Regions from separate parts of the Gordonia sp. (in: high G+C Gram-positive bacteria) genome, predicted to be linked through region 2. Evidence: riboswitches for the same ligand, from Rfam matches in the RefSeq annotation. Region 2 holds a riboswitch; each other region holds the start of a gene.
What was found. A riboswitch is a leader RNA that binds a small molecule or an ion and turns the genes downstream of it on or off. The one in region 2 is predicted to bind S-adenosylmethionine.
Positions count from the first base shown of each region.

Region 1: it holds a riboswitch for S-adenosylmethionine, as region 2 does, so the genes downstream of both, ACTIMF_RS10750 (amino acid ABC transporter permease) here and ACTIMF_RS05490 (bifunctional o-acetylhomoserine/o-acetylserine sulfhydrylase) in region 2, are expected to answer to the same signal.
Region 3: it holds a riboswitch for S-adenosylmethionine, as region 2 does, so the genes downstream of both, ACTIMF_RS12380 (aminotransferase class V-fold PLP-dependent enzyme) here and ACTIMF_RS05490 (bifunctional o-acetylhomoserine/o-acetylserine sulfhydrylase) in region 2, are expected to answer to the same signal.

Region 1 covers NZ_JBQEDL010000018.1:9,373-19,221, forward strand. Annotated here, with positions in the region: gene zwf (glucose-6-phosphate dehydrogenase) at 1-1,424, shown strand, start outside; gene ACTIMF_RS10740 (glucose-6-phosphate dehydrogenase assembly protein OpcA) at 1,450-2,367, shown strand; gene pgl (6-phosphogluconolactonase) at 2,364-3,116, shown strand; SAM riboswitch class IV at 3,310-3,420, shown strand; gene ACTIMF_RS10750 (amino acid ABC transporter permease) at 3,441-4,430, shown strand; gene ACTIMF_RS10755 (amino acid ABC transporter ATP-binding protein) at 4,427-5,206, shown strand; gene ACTIMF_RS10760 (transporter substrate-binding domain-containing protein) at 5,266-6,210, shown strand; gene ACTIMF_RS10765 (LLM class flavin-dependent oxidoreductase) at 6,248-7,444, shown strand; gene ACTIMF_RS10770 (NtaA/DmoA family FMN-dependent monooxygenase) at 7,458-8,837, shown strand; gene ACTIMF_RS10775 (LLM class flavin-dependent oxidoreductase) at 8,834-9,849, shown strand, end outside.
Region 2 covers NZ_JBQEDL010000007.1:73,253-83,101, reverse strand. Annotated here, with positions in the region: gene ACTIMF_RS05505 (MFS transporter) at 1-141, opposite strand, end outside; gene ACTIMF_RS05500 (sodium:solute symporter family protein) at 627-2,393, shown strand; gene ACTIMF_RS05495 (putative transporter small subunit) at 2,390-2,521, shown strand; SAM riboswitch class IV at 2,623-2,743, shown strand; gene ACTIMF_RS05490 (bifunctional o-acetylhomoserine/o-acetylserine sulfhydrylase) at 2,809-4,110, shown strand; gene metX (homoserine O-acetyltransferase MetX) at 4,136-5,287, shown strand; gene ACTIMF_RS05480 (nuclear transport factor 2 family protein) at 5,289-5,663, opposite strand; gene ACTIMF_RS05475 (DUF3017 domain-containing protein) at 5,774-6,085, opposite strand; gene ACTIMF_RS05470 (bifunctional methylenetetrahydrofolate dehydrogenase/methenyltetrahydrofolate cyclohydrolase) at 6,085-6,948, opposite strand; gene ACTIMF_RS05465 (hypothetical protein) at 6,986-7,144, opposite strand; gene ACTIMF_RS05460 (tRNA (cytidine(34)-2'-O)-methyltransferase) at 7,513-7,977, shown strand; gene ACTIMF_RS05455 (citrate/2-methylcitrate synthase) at 8,240-9,304, opposite strand; gene ACTIMF_RS05450 (citrate/2-methylcitrate synthase) at 9,358-9,849, shown strand, end outside.
Region 3 covers NZ_JBQEDL010000022.1:35,736-45,584, reverse strand. Annotated here, with positions in the region: gene ACTIMF_RS12405 (isochorismate synthase) at 1-744, opposite strand, end outside; gene ACTIMF_RS12400 (hypothetical protein) at 741-1,304, opposite strand; gene ACTIMF_RS12395 (Trm112 family protein) at 1,336-2,574, opposite strand; gene ACTIMF_RS12390 (SPFH domain-containing protein) at 2,576-3,745, opposite strand; gene ACTIMF_RS12385 (hypothetical protein) at 3,771-4,304, opposite strand; SAM riboswitch class IV at 4,765-4,877, shown strand; gene ACTIMF_RS12380 (aminotransferase class V-fold PLP-dependent enzyme) at 4,894-6,135, shown strand; gene ACTIMF_RS12375 (MarR family winged helix-turn-helix transcriptional regulator) at 6,340-6,798, shown strand; gene ACTIMF_RS12370 (MDR family MFS transporter) at 6,795-8,486, shown strand; gene ACTIMF_RS12365 (inorganic diphosphatase) at 8,613-9,092, opposite strand; gene dacB (D-alanyl-D-alanine carboxypeptidase/D-alanyl-D-alanine endopeptidase) at 9,243-9,849, shown strand, end outside.

The DNA of each region.
Region 1 (9,849 bases), on a different contig from region 2:
CTCGCCGCAAATTGATGCCTGCCGTCTACGACCTCGCGAACCGCGGGCTCTTGCCGCCGAGCTTCGCCCTGGTCGGATTCGCCCGGCGCGACTGGGCCCACGAAGACTTCGCCCAGGTGGTCCGGGAGGCCGTCGAAGCGAACTGCCGCACCGGTTTCCGGACCGAGGTGTGGGATCGACTGGCCGAGGGCATCCGGTTCGTGTCGGGCACGTTCGAGGACGACGACGCCTTCGAGCGGTTGCAGAGCACTCTCGCCGACCTGGACAACGACCGCGGCACCGACGGTAACCACGCCTACTACCTGTCGATTCCGCCGAATGCGTTCCCCGTCGTGTTGAGCCAGCTGCGTCGTACCGGGATGGCCGACGAGTCCGGAGACGCGTGGCGGCGGGTCGTCATCGAGAAGCCGTTCGGTCACGACCAGGATTCGGCGATCGAGCTCAACGAGCTCGTCAACAGCGTGTTCGCCGAAGAATCGGTGTTCCGCATCGACCACTATCTCGGCAAGGAGACCGTCCAGAACATCCTGGCACTCCGGTTCGCGAACCAACTGTTCGACCCGTTGTGGAGTTCGCACTACATCGACCATGTGCAGATCACGATGGCCGAAGACATCGGGTTGGGCGGGCGCGCAGGCTATTACGACGGCATCGGCGCAGCCCGGGACGTGATCCAGAACCATCTGCTTCAGCTGTTGGCGTTGGTCGCGATGGAAGAACCGGTCTCCTTCTCGCCGCACCATCTGCAGACCGAGAAGATCAAGGTCCTGCAGTCCACCCGCAATATTCTGCCGATCGCGGAGAACTCGGCGCGCGGCCAGTACGCCGCAGGCTGGCAGGGCTCCGAGCCCGTCGTCGGCCTCAAGGACGAGGACGGTTTCGCAGCCGACTCCACGACCGAGACGTTCGCGGCAATCGCCCTCGAGGTCGACACCCGACGGTGGGCGGGTGTGCCGTTCTACCTTCGAAGCGGTAAACGCCTCGGCAGGCGGGTCACCGAGATCGCACTCGTCTTCAAGCGGGCCCCGCATCTGCCCTTCGACGACACGATGACCGCAGAGCTGGGCCAGAACGCGCTCGTGATCCGCGTGCAGCCCGACGAGGGCGTCACCCTGCGGTTCGGGTCGAAGGTCCCGGGCTCGTCGATGGAGGTCCGAGACGTCAACATGGACTTCAGTTACGGTGGCGCGTTCACCGTCTCCTCCCCCGAGGCGTACGAGCGTCTCCTGCTGGACGTCTTGTTGGGCGAGCCGTCGTTGTTCCCGGTCAACGAGGAAGTCGAACTCAGTTGGCAGATCCTCGACCCGGTCCTGGCCGAATGGGCGGAGTCCGGGACACCGGACGAGTACGAATCAGGCACCTGGGGGCCGCAGTCGGCGGACACCATGATGGCGCGTACCAGACGCGTGTGGAGGCGACCGTGAGCCTCGCGCAGAACAGGAGCCGTCGATGATCGTCGACCTGCCAGATACCGACACCACCTCGATCAGCAAGAAGCTCGTCCGGATGCGTAGCAGCGGGGGTGCGGTCACCCTGGGACGTGTGCTGACGTTGATCATCGACGTCGATGCGGGTGCGGCCACCGAGGAGGCCGTCGAGGCCTCGAACGGGGCCAGCCGCGAGCACCCCTGCCGCGTGATCGTCGTCTCGCGCGGCACCAGGGATGGCGATGCGCGCCTCGACGCGCAGATCCGCGTCGGTGGCGATGCGGGAGCATCCGAGGTCGTGTTGTTGACGCTCTCGGGGGCACTCGCCGAACACCCGCACGCCGTCGTCACCCCTTTTCTTCTGCCCGACACCCCGGTCGTCACATGGTGGCCTGGACGCGCACCGGAGATTCCGTCGCAGGATCGTCTTGGACGTCTGGCATCCCGCCGAATCACCGACGCGCGCAATGCATCCGACCCCGCTGCGTTCCTCGCTGCCCGACGGTCCGGGTACTCCCCCGGCGACACCGATCTCGCATGGTCGGCTCTCACGCCTTCGAGGGCGCTGTTCGTGTCGGCGCTCGACCGACCGCCGCACACGACCATCACCGGAGCCGAGGTGACCGGATCACTCGATATGCCGGGACTCGACATGTTCGCAGGCTGGCTCGCTTCGGCGCTCGACGTTCGTGTGGTCCGCAAGCCGGGAGTGCTCGCCGTCCGACTGCATCGAGAGGGCTCCGAACTCGCGATGACCGTCAACGACGACGGGACCAGCGGCACTGTGTCGAGCACCGGCCACCCCGACGGCCGAGTCGCGTACGCGAGCCGGACGACAGGCGAATGCCTCGCCGAGGAACTCCGCAGTCTGGACGCGGACGAAGTGTACGAGGCGGCGCTGCGCGGGCTGCCCGCCGTGGAATTCGAGGAGGCGAAATGACACACCCGCACGAGGGGACGTCCGACGTCGGCCGAACCGAGACCCTGATCTTCGATTCGTCGGCCGAGTTGATCCGAACGGCTCGAGATCGGTTCGTCGATGTGGTGTGTCGGGCACAGGAGTCGCACGGTATCGCGTCGGTGGCCTTGACCGGCGGCTCCAACGGCATCGGGCTGTTGAAAGCGCTCGCAGCCGATTCCGGCGACATCGCGTGGGACCGGGTCGAGATCTACTGGGGCGACGACCGTTTCGTCCCGAGCGCCGACCCCGAGCGCAACGCCGGTCAAGCATTCGACGCCTTGCTGTCCTCGGTTCCGGTCGACCCGGCGCGTGTCCACGTCATGGCGCCGTCCGACGGCGAGTTCGGCGACGACATCGAGGCCGCCGCCCGCGATTACGCCCGTCTGATCGGGCAGGAGACCGTATTCGACATCCACCTCCTCGGCATGGGTGGTGAAGGGCATATCAACTCGCTGTTCCCGCACACCGTGGCCACCGCCGAGGACGTTGCGCCGGTGGTCGCGGTGACGGACTCGCCGAAGCCGCCACCAGCACGTCTGACATTGACGTTCCCGGTGATCAACCGCTCACGCGAAGTATGGCTTCTCGTCTCCGGCGAGGAGAAGGCGCAAGCCGTTGCGGCAGCCCACCGCGGGGCCTCGCGCGAGGACTGGCCGTGCGCTGGAGTCGACGGCACTGCGGCCACGGTCTGGTTCCTCGACCGTGCTTCGGCATCTGCACTCCCGTGAGGCTCTGACGACATCTCAGATCGGCCCGAGTACGACCACCCTGCGTAGTCGCTTCTCGGGCCGTTCTGTGTTCAGGTGAAGGATTACGCCCACCTGAATTCGAAGAGTCCTATATTTCTGTATTCCACACGATTTCCGATCATCACGATCGTGGAGATTGGCGGCCGCATGCCGGGCTCGTAACGTCGACGTCGGTTATGAGCGTTAGTGACAAGCCCTGGCTGGCTGACCGGCAACCCTCCACGCGGCGGGGTGCTCCAGGTGAGAACCCGACCGTGCGAGAGCCGCACGGTAAGCGCGAACTGATCAAGGACGTCACCGATCGTGACTCAACTATCCGAGCGACCGCTCACGGTCCCGAATCTCGTCAATCGTCCCGGAGACGACGAACTCGTCAGGGCACCACTGGTCGCCGCTCGCCGGCCCGGACAGTGGCTCGGCGTGCTCATAGTGCTGATCGCGCTGGCGATGCTCGGGCACACGCTGATCGTGAACGAGCGATTCCAATGGGGTGTCGTCGCCGACTATTTCACCGAGGATTCGATCCTGAGGGGTCTCGGGTTGACGATCTGGCTCACCGTCGCGGTGCTGGCCGTCGGCTATGCGCTCGGTATCGTGCTCGCCGCGATGCGACTGTCACAGAATCGGCTGCTGTCATCGATCGCATTCGCCTACGTGTGGCTGTTCCGATCGGTGCCCCCGCTGGTTCAGCTCCTCTTCTGGTACGAGCTGGCGTCGCTGTACCCGCAACTGTCGATCGGAGTCCCCTTCGGGCCGCAGTTCGCCTCGTTCGACACCGCGCGTCTGTTCAGCGGGGTCTTCGCTGCGTTCGTGGCGCTGTCGCTGGACATCGCCGCATTCGCCGCCGAAGTGGTCCGCGGTGGGCTCCTCTCGGTGGACCGCGGCCAGACCGAGGCGGCACAGTCATTGGGTCTCGGACGACTCCGCATATTCCGCCGCATCGTGCTGCCCCAAGCGATGCCGTCGATCATCCCGGCGTCCGGCAATATGCTCATCGGGCTCCTCAAGGCGACATCGATCGTCAGTGTCATCGCGGTCCAGGATCTGCTCTACTCCGCCGAGCTCATCTACCAGCAGAACTACCTGATCATTCCGCTGCTCCTCGTTGCGACGCTCTGGTACGTCATCCTCACGACGGTGCTGTCGGTCGGCCAACACTATGTCGAACGCCACTACGCGAAGGGCAGACGCGGCGGAGCCGGACACACACCGCTGCGCCGCTCATTCCGCGACAATCTGCCGCTGCTCGGCTCGGGCTGGTCCCGCGCCGGCGCGCTGGGAGGCAAAGCATGAGCGCCCCGGAAGTCGATGCGGCACAGGCGGTCCGGATCCGGGGACTGGCCAAGAGCTTCGGCGCAACGAGCGTACTGCAGGGCATCGATCTCGACGTCGCCGAAGGCGAGGTCACCGTCGTCATCGGACCGTCGGGATCAGGTAAGTCCACCTTGCTGCGATGCGTCAACCATCTGGAGCGACCCGACGCCGGGTTCGTCGAGGTCAGCGGCGAGATCATCGGATACCGTCCAGTCGGTGGTCGGCTCCGAGAACGCTCCGCACGCGAGGTCGCCCGCCAGCGGTCGCACATCGGCATGGTCTTCCAACAGTTCAATCTGTTCGGCCACCTCACCGCCGCCCAGAACATCGCCGAGGGGCCGATCGCCGCAGGCATTCCGCGAGCGCAGGCTCTTGCGGCCGCATCCGACCTGCTTACGCGGGTCGGACTCGGCGGCCGCGACGGCACCTATCCGAGCCAATTGTCCGGCGGACAGTGCCAACGTGTGGCCATCGCGCGCGCACTCGCTCAGAAGCCACGCATCATCCTGTTCGACGAACCGACGAGCGCCTTGGATCCCGAACTCGTCGGAGACGTCCTCTCCGTGATCCGCGATCTCGCCCACGACGGTATGACGATGCTCATCGTGACTCACGAGCTCGGCTTCGCCCGTGAAGTCGCGGACACCGTCGTCTTCGTCGACGGTGGACGAATCGTCGAGTCGGGCCACCCACGCACCGTGCTCTCCGCGCCCGCGCACGAGCGGACACGTGCATTCATCTCAGCCGTCCTTTGACGCTGCCCGGACTCGCTTTCCCCCCCTCACCTGCTCCTCATCATCTACAAGGACACACAATGTCGCACTCGCGAACTCTGCCACGACTCCTCGCAATCGGGATGGTCCTCCTCCTCACACTCGCCGGAGGCCTGACCGCATGCGGATCCGATTCGGGACCCGACGCCGCAGCCGATGCCGGCGCTGTGCCCACTCAGGACGTGGTCTCCTCGGTCGTCCGTGACCCTCGCGTAGCCGCGCTGCTGCCGGCCGACGTCCGCGCGTCCGGCGCCCTCACCGTCGGCTCGGTCGAAGCAGTCGGTCAGTCTCAACTCCCGCACGTCGGCGTCGTCGACGGAGATCAGGTCGGACTCGACATCGATATCGCGAACGCGGTCGCCAAGGTTCTCGGCGTCGACTGGCATCGCGAGTACGGCACGTTCGCGACAATCGTTCCCGGGGTGCAGAACGGACGCTACCAAGTGGGGCAGGCCAACTTCGGCGTCACGAAGGCGCGCACCGAGGTGCTCGACTTCGCCACCTATCTCAACGACGGGCAAGGATTCCTCGGAGCGTCGACGGTCGACTCCGACAAGATCGCGACACTCACCGACGCATGCGGGTACCGTATCGCAACTACGCCGGGGTCCACGTTCCAGACATTGTTGGAGACGCACGCGAGCGACTGCGCGAAGCAGGGCAAGAAGCCGTGGACGGTTCAGTACTTCGCCGACCAGGGGCCCATCGTCCTCGGCCTACAGAACGGCAAGGTCGACCTGATGTTCGGTCCAACGCTGAGCCTGCGATACGCGGCACAACACGTCCCGAACACCAAGTTCCTCGGTGAATTGACGGCGACACCGGTCGGGTTCGTCACCGCAAAGGGCTCCCCGATCGGCCCCGCCCTGAATGCTGCGGTCAACAAACTCATCGACACCGGCGACTACCACCGCATCTTCGAGAAGTGGGGCGTGACTCAGACACAGGTCCGGCGGTCCGAGATCAATCCATCCGCGACGTTCTGACGCACCGAACCCCGACATCTCAAACAAGGGAGGAACCATGTCCGCGATCACTGACCTGCATCTCGCGATTGCGCTCGACGGCGCGGGGTGGCATCGAGCCGCATGGCGGGAGAGCGACGCCCGCCCCGGCGACCTGTTCACTGGACCGTACTGGGCCGGCCTTGCGGCCACGGCCCGGCGAGGACTCATCGACTTCGTGACGATCGAGGACGCCTTCGAGCTGCAGTCCGACGCGATCGGCACACCCGACGGCCGAACCGATCGAGTGCGCGGACGGCTGGACGCGGTCGATATCGCCGCACGAATCGCTCCCTTGGTCCCTGGACTCGGAGTGATTCCGACCGCCGTCGCGACTCTCACCGAGCCGTTCCACCTGTCGAAGGCGATCGCAACCCTCGACTATGTGAGTATCGGCAACGCTGGAGTCCGCATCCAGGTGGCCGGCGCGACAGCAGCCCGGAATATCGGACGCCGGACCCTGCCGTCCGCGGACCGACTCGACTCGCCTGGTACCGAAGCGAACATCCGCGCACTGTTCGACGAGGCACGTGACTACGTTGAGGTGCTCCGTCGCCTGTGGGACAGCTGGGAGGACGACGCCGAGATCCGGGACGTCGCGACCGGACGCTTCATCGACCGGCACAAGCTCCATTACATCGACTTCGACGGTCCCCACTTCTCGGTTCGCGGCCCGTCGATCACGCCCCGGCCACCGCAGGGACATCCGCCGGTCGCGGCTCTCGCGCACTCCGCACCGGGATATGAGCTGATCGGTTCGTCCGCGGAGATCGGATTCGTCACCCCGCACAGTCAGTCCGACGCCGAGGCGATCGTTGCCGATATCAGGTCGGCTCAGCACGCCGCGGGCCGCAGCGACGACACCGTCCACGTTTTCGGCGAATTGGTGGTGGTGCTCGACGACACCGTCGAGGCGGCCCGCGCTCGCCTCAATCGTCTCGACGACGTCGCGGGGTCGGTATACACGAGCGACGCGGAGATCTTCGTCGGAACTGCGGACGGACTCTCGGACCTCCTGGTCGATCGCAGCACGGCGGGACTGACAGGTTTCCGGCTGCGGCCTGCGACCTTGCCGCACGATCTCGAGCAGATCGTCGACCGACTCGTTCCGGAGCTCCGTGCACGCGGTCGCTATCCCGAGACACCCCGCGCGGACACGCTCCGGGAACGTCTCGGACTGTCTCGACCCACCAACCGTTATGCGGCCACAGCATGAGGAGTACCCGACCATGACCGAGACCACCAAGCAGCTCCATCTCGCCGCCCATTTCCCTGGTGTCAACAACACGACGGTGTGGAGCGCCCCCGAGTCGGGAAGCCACATCGAGTTCGACAGCTTCACCCGATTCGCGCGCGACGCCGAACGAGGCAAGTTCGACTTCCTCTTCCTCGCCGAGGGACTGCGTCTGCGCGAGCAGAACGGCGAGATCTACGACCTCGATGTCGTGGGGCGCCCAGACACCTTCACGATCCTGACCGCACTCGCGGCCGTCACCGAGCGGATCGGTCTGACCGGAACCATCAACTCGACGTTCAATGAGCCGTTTGACGTTGCCCGCCAGTTCGCGTCACTCGACCACCTGTCCGCCGGACGCGCCGCATGGAATGTTGTGACGAGCTGGGATGCGTTCACCGGCGAGAACTTCCGGCGCGGCGGATACCTCGCCGAGGAGGACCGGTACGACCGCGCCCGCTCGTTCCTCGCCGCGGTCACCGAACTGTGGGACTCGTGGAGCGCGGACGATCTCGTAGCCGATCAGGAGTCTGGCACGTTCCTCGGGTCCGCCGACGCGGGGGCCTACTCCGTGCACGACCGGTTCTTTGACATCGAGGGCCGGTTCACGGTACCGCGGACGCCCCAAGGCAGGCCGGTCATCTTCCAGGCAGGCGACTCCGACCAGGGACGTGACTTCGCCGCGGCGAAGGCCGACGCGATCTTCTCCCGGCACGCCACCGGCGAGGACGCGCGCGCGTTCTATCGGGACGTCAAAGGCCGACTCCGTGGCTTCGGACGACGGCCGGACGAGCTCTTGGTCCTGCCTGCCGCGACGTTCGTCATCGGCGACACAGAGGCGGACGCCGTCGAACTGTCCCGGGAAGTCCGCCTCGCCCAGGTCTCTCCGGCGACCGCCGTCCGGTTCATCGAGCAGCTCTGGAACACGCCGCTCCCCGACTTCGACCCGGACGGCGCGTTCCCGTCGTTCGATCCGGTCCCTGGTGAGTCGACGGTGTCGAAAGGGCGAGCGAGCGTTCGGATGTTCGGGCGCAGCGCACTCGACCTTGCGGCTCAGTGGCGCGCCGCCGCGGCCACCGACGGACTGTCCGCGCGCGAAGCCGTCGCGAACTCGTTCGGCAGGCACGCATTCGTCGGTACCGCCGAGTCCGTCGCGACCCAGATCGACAACGAGGTCCAGGCCGATGCCGCCGACGGATACATTCTCGTACCCCATGTCACGCCGGGAGGTCTCGCGCCGTTCGTCGACCGAGTGGTCCCGATCCTTCAGGAGCGCGGTGTGTTCCGAAGCGAGTACGAGGGGGCCACGCTGCGCGAGCACCTCGGACTCCGGCACCCCGCCGAGCCCCGAGACCGAGATGCGGCCGCGTCATGAGGTTTCTCGCGATAACACTTATTACCCGCTCCCCGGATCCGCAGACCGGAGAGCTCACGCCCACTGCGGAACGCTTCCGCCAGGTCCTCGATTACGCCCAGTACGCCGAGGAACTCGGATTTGACGGCTTCGGTGTCGGCGAGCGGCACGAGCGACCGTTCCTATCGTCCTCGCCCGCCGTGTGGCTCAGTCATCTCGCAGCGCTGACCTCGCACATCCGACTCTTCACGACGGTGGCCACACTGTCGCTCGTCGATCCGGTGCGCGCCTTCGAGGACTACGCGACCCTCGACCACTTGTCCGGTGGCCGCCTGGAACTGATCATCGGCAAGGGCAAGGGCAATGGCTCGGCGCAGCGCGAGCTGTTCGCCGTGACAGAAGACGATCAGTGGGCCCGCAATGCCGAGTCACTCGACGTGTTCCGCAGGCTGTGGGCCGACAACACGATCACGTACGACACTCGGTTCCGTCCGCCCCTGGCCGACGCCGAGGTCTGGCCAGAGCCGTTGCAGCGACCGATCCGAATCTGGCACGGCAGCGCGACGAGCTCGGCGTCGATCGATCTCGCAGCCCGCTACGGAGACCCCGTCTTCTCGGCGAACGTGACCAATCGGATCGGTCCATACGCCGCCCTCCTTCGCCGCTATCGGGAGCAGTGGGCGATGCACGGCCACGACTCCGAGGCCGCGGTGGGCGCCGGAACGGCCGGGCTATCCGTGCACCGCCGGTCCCAAGACGCCGTCGCCGCCTATCGGCCAGCATTCGAGCAATACCTGTCTGCGCACCGGCGGTCCGGTGCGGTCCCCGCCTTCACCACACTCGACGAATTCGTCACGGAATCGTCCGCACTGATCGGCAGTCCGCAGCAGGTCATCGACAAGGTGCACCGATACCACGAGCAGTTCGGCCACAGCGTGGTGCATGTACAGGCGGAGCCCGGCGGCCTCGCTCCGGTGGCGCACCGCGAATCACTCGCCCTGTTTCAGTCCGACGTCGTACCCGCACTGCGGTA
Region 2 (9,849 bases):
GGCTGTCGGCTCGTCGATCCCGAGATCGCCCGCGATGTTCGGCAGCAGCCCCATCGCGACGAACTCGGTGGTGCCGATACCGAATCCACCGAGTGCGAGGACGATCACGATGAGCGCCAGCCGACGTGAAGAATGGCCCAAGTCGCCGGAACGAGTCGGGTTGGCTTGGGCCGTTTCCAGGGTCACAGACGTTTCGCGCACAGTCGCATAACGTAGGCGACGCGTCGACCCATTCCTCGCGGATCGGTGACGTCGACCACCGGCCGCCTCCGCGTCCGAAATGTGAAGTACAACACGTTGCGCACCTGCGCGTGAACCACGGCTTACCTGTGCGTACGCGACTTTCGCGAGCCCGGGCCGCGCCATGTTAACTCGCATGTTCGGCTCAGTTTAGGTACAAGACACTTCTGTCCATGTCACGAAAAGTGACCCCACCCGAGAGAAAGGACAGTCGTGCCGACGGCCCGCAACGTCACCGGCTTCCTCGTCAGGTTTCCCGCCCCCGCTGCACGGTTCGCCACCGCGCCGGGACAGGTGGAGCCGCCGGACGTCTGACACCGGAGTGAATCCCGCAGACCACTAGGTCGCGACGCATCAGCGTCGCGCGACGCGAAAGTGATTCCTCAATGACAGACTCGATAACTCTCTCGGGCCCGGTAGTCCTGCTGCTCTACGTGGCGTTCTTCGGTACCAGCCTCTACATCGCCTGGCGGATCAGCCGCCGCAACGAGAACGCCGACGGCTACATGACCGGCGGCGGCAAGATCGGATTCGGCATCTCGTCCGCGTCGATGACCGCCACCTGGATCTGGGCGTCGTCGATGTACGCCTCCGCGACGTCCGGCTACACCTACGGCATCTCCGGCCCCATCCATTACGGGCTGTGGGGCGCGCTGATGATCCTGCTGATCTACCCGTTCGGCCGCCGCATCCGAAAGGTCGCACCGAACGCCCACACCATCGCCGAGGTGATGTTCGCGCGCAACGGACGGTCCAGCCAGTTGCTGCTCGCCGGGTCGAACATCCTCGGCAGCCTGATCAGCCTGACGTCCAACTTGATCGCGGGCGGCGCGCTCGTCGCCATGCTGTCGCCGTTCTCGTTCACCCAAGGCATCATCGCGATCGGCGGCGGCGTCCTGCTGTACACGCTCTGGTCCGGCTTCCGCGCCTCGGTGCTGACCGACTTCGTACAGGTCGTGTTCATGCTCGGCGCGGTCGTCATCATCATCCCGGTGGTGTTCTTCGCCGCGGGCGGGCCCGATCTGTTCACAACGGGTGCGGGCAACCTGACCGAAGCGCAGGGCAACTTTTTCTCCTCGGACGCTTTCTACAACCAGGGTGCGCCGTACATCGCGGCCGTCCTCGCCTACGCGATCGGCAACCAGACGATCGCGCAGCGTCTGTTCGCGGTTCGTGAAGACCTGATCAAGAAGACGTTCATCACCGCGACCTTCGGGTACGGTTCGGCGATCATCGGCGTCGGCATGCTCGGTGTGCTCGCGCTCTACTCAGGTCTCGAGCCGATGGACGGCGACGTCAACAACCTGATCCCGCAGATGGCCGCCACCTATCTGCCAGCGATCCTGCTGTGCCTGTTCTTCATCATGATCATCGGGTCCCTGGCGTCCACCGCCGACGCCGATATGACGGCTCTCGCGTCGATAGTCATGGCCGACATCTACGGACAGAACATCGCCGGGAAGAAGAAGGCAAACCCCGCGACGATGGTGCTGATCGGCCGCATCACGATGATCGTGGCGACTTGCGCTGCCCTCGTGTTCGCCGGAAGCAACCTGAACATTCTCGATCTACTGGTGTTCGTCGGTGCTCTGTGGGGCGCCCTCGTGTTCCCGGTGATCGCGTCGTTCTACTGGAACCGCGTTACGAACATGTCGTTCAGTGTCGCCGTGGTCGTCGCGCTGCTGTTCTTCCTTCCGGTCCGCTTCTCGTGGATCTCGATGGACGGCGGGGTCGGCATCTTCTTCGACGTCCTGTCGACCATCGGTATCGGTGTCGTACTCGGCCTCATGGCGTTCGGCTTCTTCGGCAAGAAGGCTGCGTTCGTCATCGGCATCGTCTCCATCGCCGCCGCCGCCCCGTTCTCCATCGGGTTCCTGCACCAGTACGCCGTGCTGTCGGGCTCGTTGGTCGCGTACGCGGTGAGCACCATGGTGTGCGCCGCACTGACGATGCTCAACAAGGGCCCGCGCTTCGACTTCGACGTGATCGCGGTCCGCACCGGCAACTTCGACGACCCCGACGACGCAGCCGGGGCCGCCGACATGGACCGACCCAGCGTGGACGAGACCGCAGGCGAGGATCTCGACGCCGAACTTGACCGACTGGAATCGGAGACCTCATCGGTCTCCACGAGCCGAGAGGACGACGAATGAACGCAGTCTGGATGACCATCTATGTTCTGGTGTGGCCGCTCATCACACTGAGCACGCTCACCGTGATCGTCCGCGCCTTCATCAAGGAATGGCGTCAGGCCCGCAAGGAGGGGCGCCCCATCGTCTGATGTGCAGGCCTAGCACAACGCCACGATCGGACGGAAGGGTTTAACCTTCCGACGGTCTGGCCTTCCCGTGTCCGAATATCGGTGAGATATTGTCTCTGACAGGTCATGAGTGTCAGTGCTGAGCCCCGGCTTGCTGACCGGCAACCCTCCAACCGCGGTGGGGTGCTCCGGGTGATGACCTGGCGGCGTCGAGGAACAGCTTCGGGGCCGCAAGCGCGGGTCCGAAGGTCGGACCCTGACCGAGCGGGGCCACGCCCCGCGCCGACCACAGAAAGTGATGACGCCGTATGTCTGACGCCGCGAACTGGAGTTTCGAGACCACGCAGGTACATGCCGGGCAGGTCGTCGACGAGACCACCAACGCTCGTGCTTTGCCGATCTACCAGACCACGTCGTACGTGTTCAACAACACCGATCACGCCGCGAACCTGTTCTCCCTCGCCGAGCCCGGCAACATCTACACGCGCATCATGAACCCGACGCAGGACGCCGTCGAACAGCGTCTGGCCGCCCTCGAGGGTGGCGTCGCCGCTCTCCTCGTGTCGTCCGGTCAGGCCGCCACGACCTACGCAATCCAGAACATCGTCGAGGCGGGTGGCCACGTCGTATCCAGTCCCCGCATCTACGGCGGCACGTTCAACCTCTTCCACTACACGCTGCCAAAGTTTGGCATCGAGGTGTCGTTCGTCGACGACCCCGACGACCTCGAGTCGTGGAAGGCCGCGATCAAGCCGAACACGCGCGCACTGTTCGGCGAAACCGTCGCGAACCCGCACAACCAGATCCTTGACCTGGACGGCCTGTCGAAGGTCGCGCACGACGCAGGCCTCCCGCTCATCGTCGACAACACCGTCGCCACCCCGTACCTGCTGAACCCGCTCAAGCACGGCGCCGACGTCGTCGTGCATTCGGCGACCAAGTACATCGGCGGCCACGGCACCTCCATCGGCGGCGTCCTGATCGACGGCGGCACCTTCGACTGGCGCGTCCAGCGCGACGGCAAGGACCTGTTCCCCGGATTCACCACTCCGGACCCGAGCTACAACGGCGTCGTCTTCGCCGATCTCGGTGCCCCTGCATACGCCCTCAAGGCACGCGTCCAGTTGCTGCGCGACACCGGTTCAGCGATCTCTCCGTTCAACGCGTTCCTGCTGGCGCAGGGCGTCGAGACGTTGAGCCTGCGCGTGGAGCGGCACGTCGCGAACGCGCAGAAGGTCGCGGCGTTCCTGGAAGCACACCCCCAGGTCACGTCGGTGTCGTACGCGGGCCTCGAATCGTCGCCGTACTACAAGCGCGGCCAGGAGCTCCTGCCCAAGGGCCAGGGCGCGGTCATCGGCTTCGAGATCGAGGGTGGTGTCGAAGCGGGCAAGAAGTTCGTGAACGGACTGTCACTGCACAGCCACGTCGCCAACATCGGTGACGTCCGTTCGCTGGTGATCCACCCGGCATCGACCACGCACAGCCAGTTGGCGGGCGACGAGCTGCTCGCTGCGGGCGTCACACCGGGTCTGGTCCGTCTGGCCGTCGGTATCGAAGGAATCGACGACATCCTCGCCGACCTGACCGAAGGCTTCAAGGCCGCCAAGTGATTCGAGCACGCAGAGGGGGCGTCCGGTGTCGGTGAGCGTCGACCCGGCCGCCACGACGTTCGATCCGGACTGGGCTGACCGCCCGGACGGGTCGGACGTCGCCGTGCGCATCGGCGATCTCGCCCTCGACTCGGGGGCCGTTCTCGCCGATGTCACGGTCAGCTTTCAGAAGTGGGGTCGTCCCAACGCTGCGCGCGACAACATCGTGCTCGCGCTGCATGCGCTGACCGGCAACTCCCACGTCACCGGCCCTGCCGACGATCGGTTTTCGATGACCGGTTGGTGGGACGGACTCGTCGGGAGCGGCGCTGCCGTCGACACCGACGAGTGGTGCGTGATCGCGCCGAACTCGATCGGCGGATGCTACGGCTCCACCGGTCCCGGGTCGATCGCACCGGACGGCAGGCCATGGGGGTCACGCTTCCCCACGCTCACCGTCCGTGATCTGGTCCGCTCCGAGCAGATCGCGTTCGACCAGATCGGCATCACCCGATTCGCCGCTGTCGCAGGCGGATCGATGGGCGGCGCACGCGCGTTGGAGTGGATCGTCACCCACCCCGACAGATTCGACGCCGCGCTGATCCTCGCTGTCGGCCCGCACGCGTCGGGCGACCAGATCGGCACCCAGACCACCCAGATCGCCGCCATCAAAGGCGACGCGGACTGGCAGGGCGGCGACTACTACGGCACCGGCCGCGCGCCGATGACCGGGATGGGCGTCGCCCGGCGGATCGCTCACCTCTCGTATCGGAGTGGCCGCGAACTCGATGACCGGTTCGAGAACCGGCCGCAGGGCGAGGAGGATCCGTTGAACGGCGGTCGCTACGCGATCGCCAGCTACCTCGAGTACCAGTCGGAGAAGTTGAAGGCCCGCTTCGACCCGGGCAGTTACGTCGTGTTGTCGGATGTGCTGAACAATCACGACGTCGGGCGCGGTCGCGGCGGGTGGAAGGCCGCACTGAACGGTTGCGCTGTCCCGACTGTCGTCGGCGGTATCGACTCGGACCGTCTGTACCCGATCTACCAGCAACAACAGATTGCCGACGAGCTCGCCGGCACGGTCGGCGAGCTTAGCGTGATCGAGTCCGACGCGGGCCACGACGGCTTCCTGACGGCGAAGGAGCCGATCGGCGAGTTGCTCCGCGAGACGATCGCCTTGGCGCGGTCGCGGCGCTGAATCACATGCCGGGTGAGGCGACCCAGCATTCGACGAGTCGCCCGTCTTCGATGCGCAGGATGTCGTTACCGGACGAGTAGTCCGTCTCCCCCGCTCGCAGGGCTCCGTGGCTGATCCATCGCGCCGCGACGTATCCATCGGCACCGAAGGGTTCCACTTCGAGTGAGTAGGTGAGCTCGGTGTGCGTCGCCTTCACTGCGGCGACGAGCGCCGCAAGCTTGCCCGGTCCGTTCACATCTGTCGTCGGCCAGTGACCGACGAAGTCCTCGTCGACGAACTCCTCAGCGATCTCCGCGAGCTTCGCACGGTCCTTCGGACCGTTCCAGATGTCGTCGAGCCAACGGCGATAGAGGTCCGTCTCGGTGTTTTCGTGCATACTCCACCGTTGCACACTTCTCTTTGCAACCTGCCGCTGGTCGAGCGAAAGCTGCTGGTCGAGCGGAGTCGAGACCCCTCCAACTGCTGGTCGAGCGGAGTCGAGACCGCTCAGGACCCCAGCGAGTCGATCGAAGTCGCAAGCCACAGCACGGATATGCCGAGAACAGCCATGGTCGCGACGTCGAATGGCCGACTCCGAATCTGGAGCAACCCGACGCGGGGCGTCGGAAGCAGCGCCCGGATGGTAGCGGCGACCAGGAGCGCCGCGCCGAACACGACGGCGCCGCGGCGCCACCGGTCCAAGAGGACGAGCAGCGCAGCCACGGCGACCAGCGCGAGCACCACGTAGAACGGGATGTTCACGATATAGCCGTGGATCCGGCGTGCTCGCCGGAGTTCGTCGACGCGGTCGTCTGCCATCAGGAGCTCGCGGCCGCCAGTTGCTGTTCGGCGCGCTCCACGACGTTCGCGAGCAAGAAGGCGCGAGTCAGCGGTCCGACTCCGCCCGGGTTGGGCGAGACGGCTCCGGCGACGTCCCACACCTCGGGTGCGACGTCGCCCTTGAGTCCTTCGTCGGTGCGGGAGACGCCGACGTCGACGACTGCTGCGCCGGGCTTGACCATGTCGGCGGTGACCAGGTGTGCCACGCCGGCCGCCGCGACGACGATGTCTGCGCGGCGGATCTCGGCGGCGAGGTCACGAGTGCCGGTGTGGCACAGGGTGACGGTCGCGTTCTCGCTGCGGCGCGTCAGCAGCAGCCCGATAGGGCGGCCGATCGTCACGCCGCGTCCGATGACGGTCACGTGCGCGCCGTCGAGCGGAATGTCGTAGCGGCGCAGCAGGTGGATGACGCCACGCGGTGTGCACGGGAGCGTCGACTCCTTGCCGAGCACGAGTCGTCCCAGGTTGATCGGGTGAAGACCGTCAGCATCCTTCTCCGGCGCGATCCGTTCGAGGGCTGCGTTCTCGTCGAGGTGCTTCGGGAGCGGCAACTGAACGATGTATCCGGTGCAGCTCGGGTCGGCGTTGAGTTCGTCGATCGTCGCGTCCAGTTGTTCCTGCGTGATGTCTGCGGGCAGGTCCCTGCGGATCGATGCGATGCCGACTTTCGCGCAGTCGGAGTGCTTGCCCTTCACGTAGCTCTGCGAGCCGGGATCCTCTCCGACCAGCACCGTCCCCAGTCCTGGGGTGATGCCTGCCGCGTGGAGAGTGTCCACGCGCGCCTTCAGGTCAGTGAAGATCTCGTCTCGGGTGAGCTTGCCGTCCAGTCGAATCGCCGTCACGGTGTTCTATTGTTCCACGCGTCGGTTGAATGGCCGATCAGGCGGCCACCATCTGCTGCGAACGTGCGACGGCGAGGAACTCCTCGACGGTCACGTAGAAGCCGGTGGCGTCGTCGATCTGGAACCAGACGGTCTGGCGCGGATCGAGATCGGACGGGTCGGTGTTGATCGTGGTGATCATGTTCTTCGTATGCATGTGTATGCCTCCTCGGCATGAGTAGTAGGCAGCAACGCAGCGCGTCACTGCTGGTAAGTCGTGGGTCTTGGGCTCCGAATTCGGCCCGAATCTTCGCTTTCGCGGAGTGTCTTCGCTGTGTCGGCGAAGCATCTTCGCTGTTCGAGCGGGTTATTTCCGCTAGTCGAGCGAAGTCGAGACTTCAATGAGGCTCTCGTTGGTCGCAGCGCTTTGTAACGGCGCGCGATCCCAGACCCAGAGGTCCTCAGGAGATTCGCAGCGGTGCTCGCGGATCGTGAGATGATCGACGCTGTTTGCTGCGGACATATCAGTCTCGCACGAGTGTTCGGTGTGTGTCAAGGGATTCTGACGGGGCATAGACTCTCCCCGTGTTCCGGATCATGTACTACCAGCCCTGCATCCCGCCCAATACAGGTAACGCGATCCGGATCGCCGCCAACACCGGCTGCGAGCTGCACCTGATCGAGCCACTCGGCTTCACGATGACCGACACACAGGTCAAGCGCGCGGGGCTCGACTATCACGAGATGGCGAACGTGACCGTCCACCCGGACCTGCAGACCGCGTGGGACCGGCTTAAGCCCGAGCGGGTGTTCGCCTTCAGCTCGCACGCGACTCGCTTCCACACCGACGTCGAGTATCAGGCAGGCGACGTGCTGCTGTTCGGACCGGAGCCCACCGGACTGCCCGACGACGTTCTCAACGACATGCACATCACCGAGCAGCTGCGGATCCCGATGCTCCCCGACCGCCGCTCGATGAATCTCGCGAACGCGACCAGCGTCGCCCTCTACGAAGCGTGGCGTCAGTACGGTTTCGAGGGAGCGGTCTAGCCCGTACCTTCTCGTCGATCCCTATCTGCTGGTCGATCCCTTTCCTGCTGGTCGAGCCCTTTCCCGCCGGTCGAGCCCTTTCCCGCCGGTCGAGCCCGTTCCTGCCGGTCGAGCCCGTTCCTGCCGGTCGAGCCCGTTCCTGCTGGTCGAGCGGAGTCGAGACCCGGTTCTAACGAGTCGAGACAGTGGCGTCCCCAGACTCTCGCGCCACCGGAGAATGCTGCCGACTCCGGCGGACACAGCGCGGGTCGAGGCGTCCCGGCTACCCGCCGCTGCTCCCCCGCCACCGCAGCGGCGCTTCCCCATACTCCTCGACCGCGTGCGCGGCCATCCCGATCGTCCTGCCGTATTGGAACAGGACTTCACCTGCTCGCGGCCCGACGCCGAGTTCGCGCGCGATCACGGCGCTCGCGAGGTCAATGTTCACCGCTCGGCCTGCGCGGGCAATGATCTGGTCTGCGGCGGCGAGCGCGGCTGAGTCAGGCGCATCGCGGCGGATACGGTCGAACACGATCTGCGCCCGCGGGTCCGGCCCGCGATAGATGACGTGCCCGAACCCCGGCAGTCGGCCCTCGACCACGGCGTCGGCCAGGGCCCGGTCGACGGGAGTCCCGTCGACGACTGCACTGACCAACTCGTACGCGGCAGCGGGCGCCCCGCCATGCAACGGCCCGGACAGCGCCGCATAGCCGGCCAGCAGAGCGTCGAAGACACCTGCGCGCGCCGACGCCGCGACTCGTGCGGCTGTCGTCGACGCGGCGAGTCCGTTGTCGATCAATGTCGTCGCCAACAGGTCCACCCAGGGGTGCGCGAAGTCGATCTCCGGAACGACCGCCGCAAGAACGGGAACCAAGCCGAGGACGCGAGCAGACGCATCCGTGCGGTCCGAGCGGAGCGGATCGTGCGCGGCGATCAACGCGACGGTGAGCGGGATCCGTCGTTCCACGTCAACTGCGGCGGTCCCTGAGTTCTCAACGGTCGGCGCCCCGAGCGGCTCGTCCACGTCGAGCACGAATCGTGCGGCGGCCGCGAATCCCATCTCGGCGCACACGTCCGCGATATCGCGCCCTCGCAGGTACAGCCGACCATCGCGGATCGACGACACCTGTGTGGACACCGCGCGGAAGCGCAGCAATCGGTCCCCCGCGCGGCGACCGTCGTGCTTGGCCACTGCGAGTGAATCGATCTGGGTGCGGTCGAACAACGACTCGGACTGGCCGGGCTGACGTCGGGACTCCAGCACGCCGCGACTCACATACGAGTACAGCGTTCCGCGCTTGACGCCGAGCCTCGCCGCGGCCTCCGACGTGGTGATCCACTGATCCACCGGTTGATTCAATCAACATTGCAGACATTGATCAACAGCGTGATGATCGAGACATGAGCACACCGATCAGCGTTCCGCGCGGCCTGAAGAACGTCATCGTCACCGATACCGAGGTGGGCGACGTCCGAGGCGAGGAGGGCTTCTATCACTACCGTGAGTACGACGCGACCGACCTCGCACGGCGGTCGACCTTCGAGGACGTCTGGCATCTGATGGTGCACGGGACACTGCCCTCGCCGGAGCAGTCGGCGGCGTTCGCCCATCGCGTCGGCGCGCTTCGCCCGATCGACGGTGCGACGGTCGATCTGTTGCGCACGGTGGTCGGGCCGGACGTCGAACCTCTCGCCGCGCTTCGCGTGGCGCTGGCCGCGATAGGTGCGGGCGATCGTCCCCTGTTCGACATGAACGAGGACGAGCGCGTCGATGCGGCTCTGCGAGCAGCCGCGGTCGTTCCCACCGTTCTGGCTGCGGCACATCGGATCTCGCAGGGTCTGGAGGTCCTCGATGCCGATCCTTCCGCAGACCACGTCTCCGACTACCTGCGG
Region 3 (9,849 bases), on a different contig from region 2:
ATGCCAGACCGTTGGTGTCGACTCGATCCGGGGTTCGTCTGGCACGATCAGTTCGCGACACAGCGGCGACAGCGCGGCGACGATCGAGTCGACGACGAAGGCGTGTTCGCGCAAGTCCTTATCGGACGTACGCAAGCGCTCCACTGCGGCCCGGTCCGTCTCGGGGCCGACACCGCGCGGTGCGGTGCCCGCGAACGGGTGGCAGGTGACGACACGGCCGGACCGTCGGACCAGTAGTTCGGGACTGGCGCCGATCAACCAGCGCCCGCGCCGTCCGGCAGCGGGGTCCAGCGGTACGGCGAACGCAGTCGTCGACGTGGTGGCCCCGGCGGCGAAGCGTCCGAACAAGTCGATGGGATCGATCGGCCGGTCGAACGTCAACTCGGCGGCACGGGCCAGCACGACCTTCTCCACCCGGCCGCTGTCGATCGCGGTGAGAGCCGACCGCACGCGCTCGGCGTGATCGGCGGCAGGTGTCGTCGACGATGACGCGATGCGGGCCGGTAGCGGCGACAGTGGTGCGGGCGCAGCGGGCGAGCCCGCGCGAGCGACGACGTCGAACGACTCCGGTGCGATGAGAGCGGCGTCGCCGGACGGAGTGAAACCGAAAGCGCCGGTGACCGCGCTGACCGAACCCGAAGCCAGTGCTTCGCGGGCCGCATCGACCGTCGAGAACTCACCGAGCCGGCCGGTGCCCCGCCACGAGGCGTCTGCGGTCGCGAACAGGGAACTCGGGAGAATCACTCCGCCAGGTTACTCGGCGGATCCTCCCGATCATGACGCTCGGCGGGCTGTTGGGACGTGACGTCCGGCACGGGTGGAGCAGTCGGCGGTGCAGCACGGTCGGCGATACCGCCCGCAGTGTCCTGCGCCCGTCTCACCGCACCGTCGCCTGGTTCGAGCGCGACCGATGCGGCCGACGCCTCGAGGGCTGCAACGGCATCCTCGACCTCGGCCAACGGCTGCTGCTTCGCCGATGCGGGCAGCGACCAGATCGTCACCAGACGTTGGTCGAGTTCTTGCGCCGACACCATCAGGCGGGCTCTGTCGTCGATCTGCGCGACTCCGCTCATACCGATCGTGTCGTCGAGGGCTCTCACCGCGTCACGGATACGTCGGTGCAGGCGGGCCTCCGGATCGTGCGAGCCGCCCCACGATGCGGGTACCGCGACGTCGACCCCGGGAATGGCGGCGTTCGCCGCCATAGCCGACTTCGATGACCGTGCGAGCGAGAACACGAACACACCCGCGCCGATGACGACGAGTAGGACGATCACCAAGAGCAGGATTGCGACGGTCGTCATGCGGGTCTCCGATTCCGTGAACTGCACTGGTTCACTGTCTTCCCCAGATCAGGTAGGCGAGCACGCAGGCGACGACGATTCCCGCGATCACGGCGGCCGCGATCTTCACCTTGCTCCAGGGTCGGTCACCCTGGACTTCGCCGGTGAGGCCGTTGACGAACACCTGGAACGGCTTGCCGTCGTAATTGACCGTGAGCAGCCACATCGGCAGCAGCAGATACATGAACTGCAGCATCCCGTACGCGGTGTTCTTGTTGCCGATGCGCTGGTGGTCACCGCCGATGTCGCGGCGGATGCTGAAATCGATCTGATCGTCGATGCGAGGGCGCGCATTCCGGGAGAAGACGTCCTGTGGGTCCCGGTCGTACGTCCGTGACAGATGGCCCGCCACGAACTCCGGCGTATACGGAACAGCGGCTTGGATCGGCCACGGTTCCAGGTCGCGGATCCGTGACCCGTCCATTCCCGTATTCGATAGTTCCGGCAGATCACGGATGTTGTTGCGGACGACGCCCGACGCGGGGCGCCACCGGATGCGGGTCTCGGTATGCCGATTCTCGCCGGATCCGACGACAACCGTGTACGTGTCGCCACGCTGCCCGTGATAGCTCGTCGTGGTGTCGGCGTCGTACGAGTAGTAGGAGAGGTACACGCTCGTGAACGATCCGAGTGTCCGGTACTTCTTGAACTCGCGCGGCGCGAACCACCGGCTGTTGATCCATTTCTCGATCGACTCCCGCGCCTGCGGTTCGCCGACGTGCAACGGCACGATCGCGTCGAGTGCGAACCGCTCGGGCGAGTTCTGGACGTCGTCCCGTTGGATGGGCGTCGCACAGTACGGACACCGGGTCGCGGTGAGGCTGCCGTTGAAGATGGTCCGACCCCCGCAGGACTGGCAGAGGACCTCGTGCTCGTCGCCGCCGACCGACGCGAGCCCGACGGATCCCGCCGCGAGCTCAGACATCGCCGTCTGGAGGTCATGTTTGACGATGACGGCCGCGGGGTCGAGTTCGATCGGGTACGCCCGACCGCATGCCCCACACGACAGATCCTGCCGTTCCGGGGAGAACGTCAGCGGAGCACCGCACGACCCACACGGATACGTGCGGGTCTGCTCGGTGACGTGCTGCCGAGCCCGATCGGACGCGCTCGGCACATGCGGCGTCGGAGACGGCTGGCCCTGCGCGGGCAACGGCGGCGGTCCCTGCGGCTGTGCGTTCTGTGGATGGGGGTGGGGGTCTTGCGGCGGTAACGGAGGCGGCTGCGTCATGTCACTGAGTGGGCGGAGTCGGCGGTGCGGGAGGTGCGGGCGATGCAGGCGGCTCCTGAGACGGCAGCGGCGGCGGACCCGACGGTGCGAAGAGCGGCGCGAGCGCCGCGACCTGACCGGCTGCCGTCCATGCGGCCATGCCGGTCGCCCAGACGAGGGTCGTCGGGGTGATCGAGCCACGCAACTGGTCGACGGTGTAGGGGCCGGCGGCCGCACCGTTCTGCTCGATGTGGAACGTCTGCGCAGTCGGAATCGGTGGCGGGCCGCTCGACGACGGCTGCTGTTGCTGCTGGTTGAACTGGTTCGCGAACTGTCCTGCCATCGCCAGACCCATGCCCGCACCCATCATGTCGCCCATCGCGCCGCCGCCCGGATTCTGTGCGGCGGCGAGCATCGAGTCGGCTGCCTTCCCCTGCTGATACTGGTTGAGGTCGCCGACGTTGTTGAGGAATCCGCGTTCCTCGACACCGCGAGCCACACCGCGGGTCATCGCCTCGGTGATCTCGTCGGGCAGCGAGATGTTCATGGTGACCGAGTCGACGTGGAGGCCGAACTCGTCGTCGACGCGCGTCTGAACGTATTCGCGCAACTTGTCGCTCAACTCGACCTGCTTGCCCTGTAGGTCAATGGCGCCGACGCCGGTCTCGAGGATCATGTCCGAGAACGCCGTCGAGATGACCCGGCGCAGAAGTTCGGCGATCTCGTCGGCGTTCACCTGACTGTCGGCGCCGATCACCTCTCGCAAGAAGATCGCCGGATCGGCGATCCGAATGACGCACAGGCCGTTGGCGCGGACCTGAACCATCCCGAAATCGGGGTCCCGCAAGGTGATCGGGTTCGGGGTGCCCCACCGGAGGTCGGTGACCGGCCGACGGTTGATGAAGTAGACCTCGCTGCGGAAAGGGCTGTTGAACCCGTGCTTCCACCCCTGGATCGTGCTCATGATCGGCAGGTTCTCGGTGGTCAGCTCGTAGTGCCCGGGCGCGAACGAGTCGGCGAGCTGCCCGCGGTAGACGAAGACGGCCTGTTGGCCCTCGCGCACGATCAGCTGCGCACCGTTCTTGATCTCGTTGTTGTAGCGCGGGAACCGCCACGCGAGGGTCGAGCGCGAATCGTCGACCCATTCGATGATGTCGACGAGTTCTCCGCGCATCCTGTCGATGATGCCCATGGTGTCTCCGTTCAGCTCGGTGAGGTCAGGCGGCCTTGGCCGCGGTGATCGATTCGTCGGCGACGAGCTTCCGTGCCAGGTCGGATGCGGTGGACTCGACCGTCACCGTCGACCTGCCGAAGTCGATGCCGACGAGCTGGAAGCAGTAGGTCTTGTCGACCCGAGTCACCGCGCTGTGGCGGTAGGTCTCGGCCTTGTCGTTCCGGTCGTGGCCCGAGTCGGGACGCCACTGGCCGGCCGTCAGATCACTGAACTGGGCTCCGCACGTGTCGGCCAGACCGATCATCGCGTGGATGGGCTCGGCGTCCTTGCCGTCATCCATGGCATCGCCGTCGTCGTCTACCTGGGCGATCGAGCGGTCGTCGGACTCCGGGACGAGCATCAGCGACTGCGATCCGTTGAAGTCGCCGGTCTCGATCCGCCAGCCGGCGGGGACGTCGACGTCGACGCTCACACCGTGGCCGAGGGCCACCGTCTCGTGGTGCGCCTCGTCGGAGTCGTCCGAACTCCACGGCGCGACGACGAGCAGGACGACACCGACCACCGCGACAGCGATCACGGCCACTCCCGCAACCAACAGCCCGGTCCGGGACTTGCGGGGCGGCAACGGCGGATACGGGTTCTGAAAGTTCTGGGGGTAGGGGGCGTATTGCTGCGGTGGGTATTGCTGCGGTGGGTATTGCTGGGGCGGGTATTGCTGGGGTGGGCCCTGCTGCGGTGGGTATTGCTGCGGCGGACCCTGCTGGGATGGGTGTTGCTGGGATGGACCCTGTTGGGGCGAGAACTGCTGCGGGGGAGGGTAACCGGGTCGCTGGGCGTTCGGGCCCCAGGGATTCGTCACGGTTCGGCCTTCCACGTCAGTCAGGGGCGCCGTCGGGCGACGCCGGATCAGTACCCACGACTCTATCCGCCCGGTGTGGTGCACGGAGCGGCGTCGACACCGACCGAATGACGGCGATTGCGCGCACCGTGCATTTAACCCTCGACTGAACGGCGACGGTAGGGGAACGTTGTGCACGGGTCACGAGTACCAGCGACAAGCCCCGGCTCGCTGGACAGCAACCCTCCGCCACGGTGGGGTGCTCCGGGTGACGACCCGGCCCGCGTCGACCGACGCAGGCAAGTGTGGAACCTCAAGGAGTCTTGTCATGACCGCTGTTCTCGATGCACCCGTTTGCCGCTGGACTCATATCGGCGCCCTCGCGTCGGTGATTGGCGCCGACGTCACGGTGCCGATCGCCGGATCTGCCCCCTTGCCGTATGCCAACCTGGACTATGCGGCGTCCGCGCCCGCGCTCACCTCGGTGGCCGAACAGACAGCGAATGCACTCACCGAGTACGCGAGCGTTCACCGCGGTGCCGGGCATCTGTCCCAGATCACCACCGCCCGTTACGAGCAGGCGCGGGAGACGGTCCGCGCGTTCGTGGGCGGGCGCGCCGACGACACCGTGGTGTTCACCCGCAACACCACCGACTCGATCAATCTCGCCGCGTCCATCACCCCCGGCGACGTCGTGGTCCTCGACATCGAGCACCACGCGAACCTGCTGCCGTGGGCAAGGGCGGGCCGCGTGCGCGTCGTGTCGTCGAAGCCCACCGTGGACGAGACGATCTTCGCGTTGGACGCCGAACTCGCCGCAGCGCCTACCTCGCTCCTCGCGGTTACCGCGGCGTCGAACGTGACCGGAGAGGTTCTGCCGATCGCCAGGCTCGCTGGGCTGGCGCACCGGCACGGCGCACGGATCCTCGTCGACGGAGCTCAGCTCGTCCCGCACCGCGCCGTCTCGATCGCCAGCTTCGGTATCGACTACCTGGTGTTCTCCGGGCACAAGTTGTATGCGCCGTTCGGTGCAGGCGTGCTCGTCGGACGTTCGGACTGGCTCGACGCCGCGGAGCCGTACCTCGCGGGCGGCGGCGCGAGCGCTGCCGTGGACCTCGACCACACCGACTGGCATACCGGGGCCGCTCGACACGAGGCCGGATCGCCGAACGTGCTCGGCGCTGTCTCGATCGCTGCCGCCGCCGAAGCGTTGTGGGACATCGGGTTCGAGCGCATCGGTGAACATGAGGAAACCCTGGTGCGCCGTCTCGACGACGGCCTCGACGCATTGCCGCATGTCCGCCCGCTACGGGTCTTCGACGATGCCTACGGCCGCGTGGGCATCGCCAGCTTCGTCGTCGACGGCTACTCGCCGCGTCAGGTGGCCGAGTATCTCAGCACGCAGCACGGCATCGGTGTACGTGACGGAAAGTTCTGCGCGCACCCGCTGCTCGCCAAGCTCGGATACCCCGACGGTGCGGTGCGTGCCAGTTTCGGAGTAGGTGTCGGATCCGACGACGTCGACCGACTTCTGGCGGCGCTCGCGGAATTGGCGACGCCGCACCACTGACGGGGTTCGACGAGGGCCGGATGCGTGTCGATGGACACACATCCGGCCCTTCTTGCTGTCGTCTGGGGCCCGATCTGTCGGGAATCACGCCCGTCATGGGTGCATACGCGTGTTTCGGTCGCTTTCGGCGGGGTTGCCGACGGGGCGGACGGTAGTCATCCTTGACCGGCAGTTAGTTGTAGTGCGCAAGTAAATGGAGGGGCGATGCCGTCGGCGGAACACATCGATGACGTGTTTCTGGCGTTGGGCAAACTCGTTCGGATCCGTGCGCGAGCAGCCTCCGCGTCAGACGGCGGTTCGGAGACCGCGGCCAAGCGGGCGCTGTTCGTGTTGCGTCACGGCCCGATCCGGACGAGTGAACTCGCGGCGGCGATGTCTGCCGACACGTCGACGACGAGCAGACATGTCGCTCGTCTGGTCGAGGACGGCCTGGTTCGACGTGAGCCAGATCCGGACGACGGGAGGGCGTGCCTGCTCGAACTGACCGGCGAGGGGATCGAACGGGTCGGCGAACTGTCGGCGCGGAGACGTCAGGTCATCGGCTCGTTCGTCGCCGACTGGCCAGACGCGGACTTCGGCACGTTCGCCGAACTCCTCACCCGGTTCGTCGACTCGGTCGAAGCGCACACGGCCACAGAAGACGCGAAAGGCGACCAGAAATGACGGACTCCACCCCCGGGGACTTACCCGGCAGGGGACTGACGCATCGTCAGATCCTTACCGTGCTGGCCGGTCTGATGATCGGCATGTTCTTGGCAGCACTCGACCAGACCATCGTGTCGACGGCGATCCGAACGATCGCCGACGACCTGAACGGGTACGACATGCAGGCGTGGGTGACCACCGCGTACCTGGTGACATCGACGATCGTTACGCCGCTCTACGGCAAGCTGTCGGACATCTACGGGCGAAAGCCGTTCTTCCTGGCGGCGATCACGATCTTCATCATCGGTTCTCTCGCATGCAGCATGGCGACGTCGATGTACGAGTTGGCGGCGTTCCGCGCGGTGCAGGGCTTGGGAGCGGGCGGTCTGATGACGCTGGCGCTCACGACCATCGCCGACATCGTGCCACCGCGCGAGCGGGCGAAGTACCAGGGCTACTTCCTCGCAGTGTTCGGGACCTCGAGCGTGCTCGGCCCGGTGCTCGGCGGCCTCTTCGCGGGGGCGGACCAGATCATTGGAGTCTCCGGATGGCGGTGGGTGTTCCTGGTGAACGTGCCGATCGGCGTCATCGCGCTCGGCGTCGTATACAAGGTGCTCAACTACCCTCAGCAGAGACTCGTGGGTCACCGCACCGACTACTGGGGCGCCACCGCAGTGGCCGTCACCGTTGCGCCCGTGCTCATCGTCGCCGAGCAGGGGCGCGAATGGGGGTGGACGTCGGGTGCGGCGATCATCTGTTACGCGATCGGCCTGGCCGGGCTCGTAGCCTTCATTCTCGTCGAGAGGGCAATGGGCGACGAGGCGATCATCCCGTTGCGCGTCTTCTCCAACCGAATCTTCAGTCAGGGCGTGGCGATCTCGGTGGTCGTCGGCGCGGTGATGTTCGGCGGCATCTCGATGTTGCCGCAGTACTTCCAGGTGCTCCGCGGGTCAAGCCCCATGGTGGCCGGCCTGCAGATGCTCCCGATGGTGCTCGGGATGATGTCGGCATCGATCCTGTCGGGCCAGTTGATCTCGCGGACCGGCCGCTACAAGATCTACCCGATCATCGGGTCCGTCCTGATCACTGCGATGGCGTTTGCGCTGCACTTCGTGAGTACGCAGACACCGCTCTACCTCGTGATGCTCGCGGCCGCCGGTCTCGGCTTCGGTCTGGGCAACCTGATGCAGCCGATGATGCTGGCGATGCAGAACATCCTGCCGATGCGTGACGTCGGTATGGCGACCGGTACCGCGACGTTCTTCCGCCAGATCGGCGGGACCCTCGGTGTCGCCGTGTTCTTCTCCCTGCTGTTCTCGACGATGGGCGTCAACATCACCGAGGAGATGACCGAGGCCGCGAAGCACCCCGAGTTCAAGGCCGCCGTCGTCGAAGCCGCCCGTAGCGACGACCAGGACGTCGCCGGATTCGGGAGGGCGCTCGCCGCGGCCGGTCAGGACAACGCGGCGGGCGACGCGACCGACACGAGCAGCGTCATGTCGGACACGACGATCATCGAGAAGTTGCCCGACGACATCTCACATCCGATCAGACAGGGTTTTGCCGACTCGATGGACAAGGTGTTCCTATCGGTCTCGATCCTGTCGTTGCTGTCGATCATCGGCACCGTCACGTGGACCGAGGTCCCGCTGCGGACTCGAGCTCCGAAGCCCGACGAGGAGTCGGAGATCCCGGCCCAGGAGTGATCGGCAGGCAGTGCATAGAACGGGCCGTGTACCAGGTTCCAACGGAAGTGATTCCGCGGGAACTGTGTACACGGCCCGTTCAATGAGCGAGCGTCGCGAAGTGGGCGTGGCCCGCTTCGAGGATGATCAGGCGCTGTAGCGCTCCACGGCGGCCTGCGCGACCTTGAGGGCCTCGTCCTTCCCGACCCAACCGCCCGGAGTGACCGACTTACCCGGCTCCAGATCCTTGTAGCGCTCGAAGAAGTGCGCGATCGCCTTCAGCTCGAACTCGTTGACGTCGCTGATGTCCTCGATGGCATCCCAGCGTGGGTCGCCTGCCGGGACGGCCAGCAGTTTGTCGTCTCCGCCTGCCTCGTCAGTCATCCGGTACATGCCGACGATGCGCGATTTCACAATGACCCCCGGGTAGACGGACTCGGGTAGCAGGACCATCGCGTCGAGAGGGTCGCCGTCCTCGCCGAGGGTGTGGTCGATGTACCCGTAGTCGGCCGGGTAACCCATCGACGTGTACAGGTACCGATCCAAGTAGACTTTGCCGGTCTCGTGGTCGATCTCGTACTTGTTGCGAGCACCCTTGGGGATCTCGATGGTGACTTCGAATTCCATGCGTTCTGACTCCTTCTCGTCTAAGACTCAACGTCACAGTCGACGGTGCGCGACCGGCGACAGACACGTGCAACGGGACACAACGATACTGTTAGTTCTGTTCCGTGCAGTCCCCAGACCGGAGGTTCCGTGGCCCAGCCGACACCACCGATGGTGGTCCCGCCTGCCTCGCAGCCGCCGAAGCGGCGTCGCCGAGGCTTGCGCATCGCCCTCGTCATCGTCCTTGTCGTACTGCTCGCGGGCGGCGGAGTCGCAGGTTGGTGGGCCTATACACACCGATCCGACCCGGTGCCCGACGGCACGCCCGCGCAGCCGTCGCCGGTCGCGGTCGCCCCGGTCATCAAGCCCGTGCCGTCGAACGCGCCGACGCCGACCGCAGCCGGAGTGCGCAAGCAGCTGGCCGAGCCGGTCAAGGACAAGGCGCTCGGCGAGTTCACCGGGCAGGTCTCCGATCCGACCACCGGAGCCGTGCTGTGGGGAGACGGGGCGGGCGAGGCGCGCACGCCGGCGTCCAACGCGAAGATCCTCACCGCGGCGGCCGTCCTGCTGACCCTCCCGCACGATAAGACGATCACTACGAAGGTCGTGCTCGGCGACGACGGTCAAGCGGTGCTCGTCGGCGCCGGTGATCCGACGCTCGCGACGGCGGGTGAGGACGATGAGACGTTCTACACCGATCCCGCCCGAATCGCCGACCTCGCCGATCAGGTCCGGGCATCAGGGCAGCGAATCACGTCGGTCGCGTACGCGACTCCGG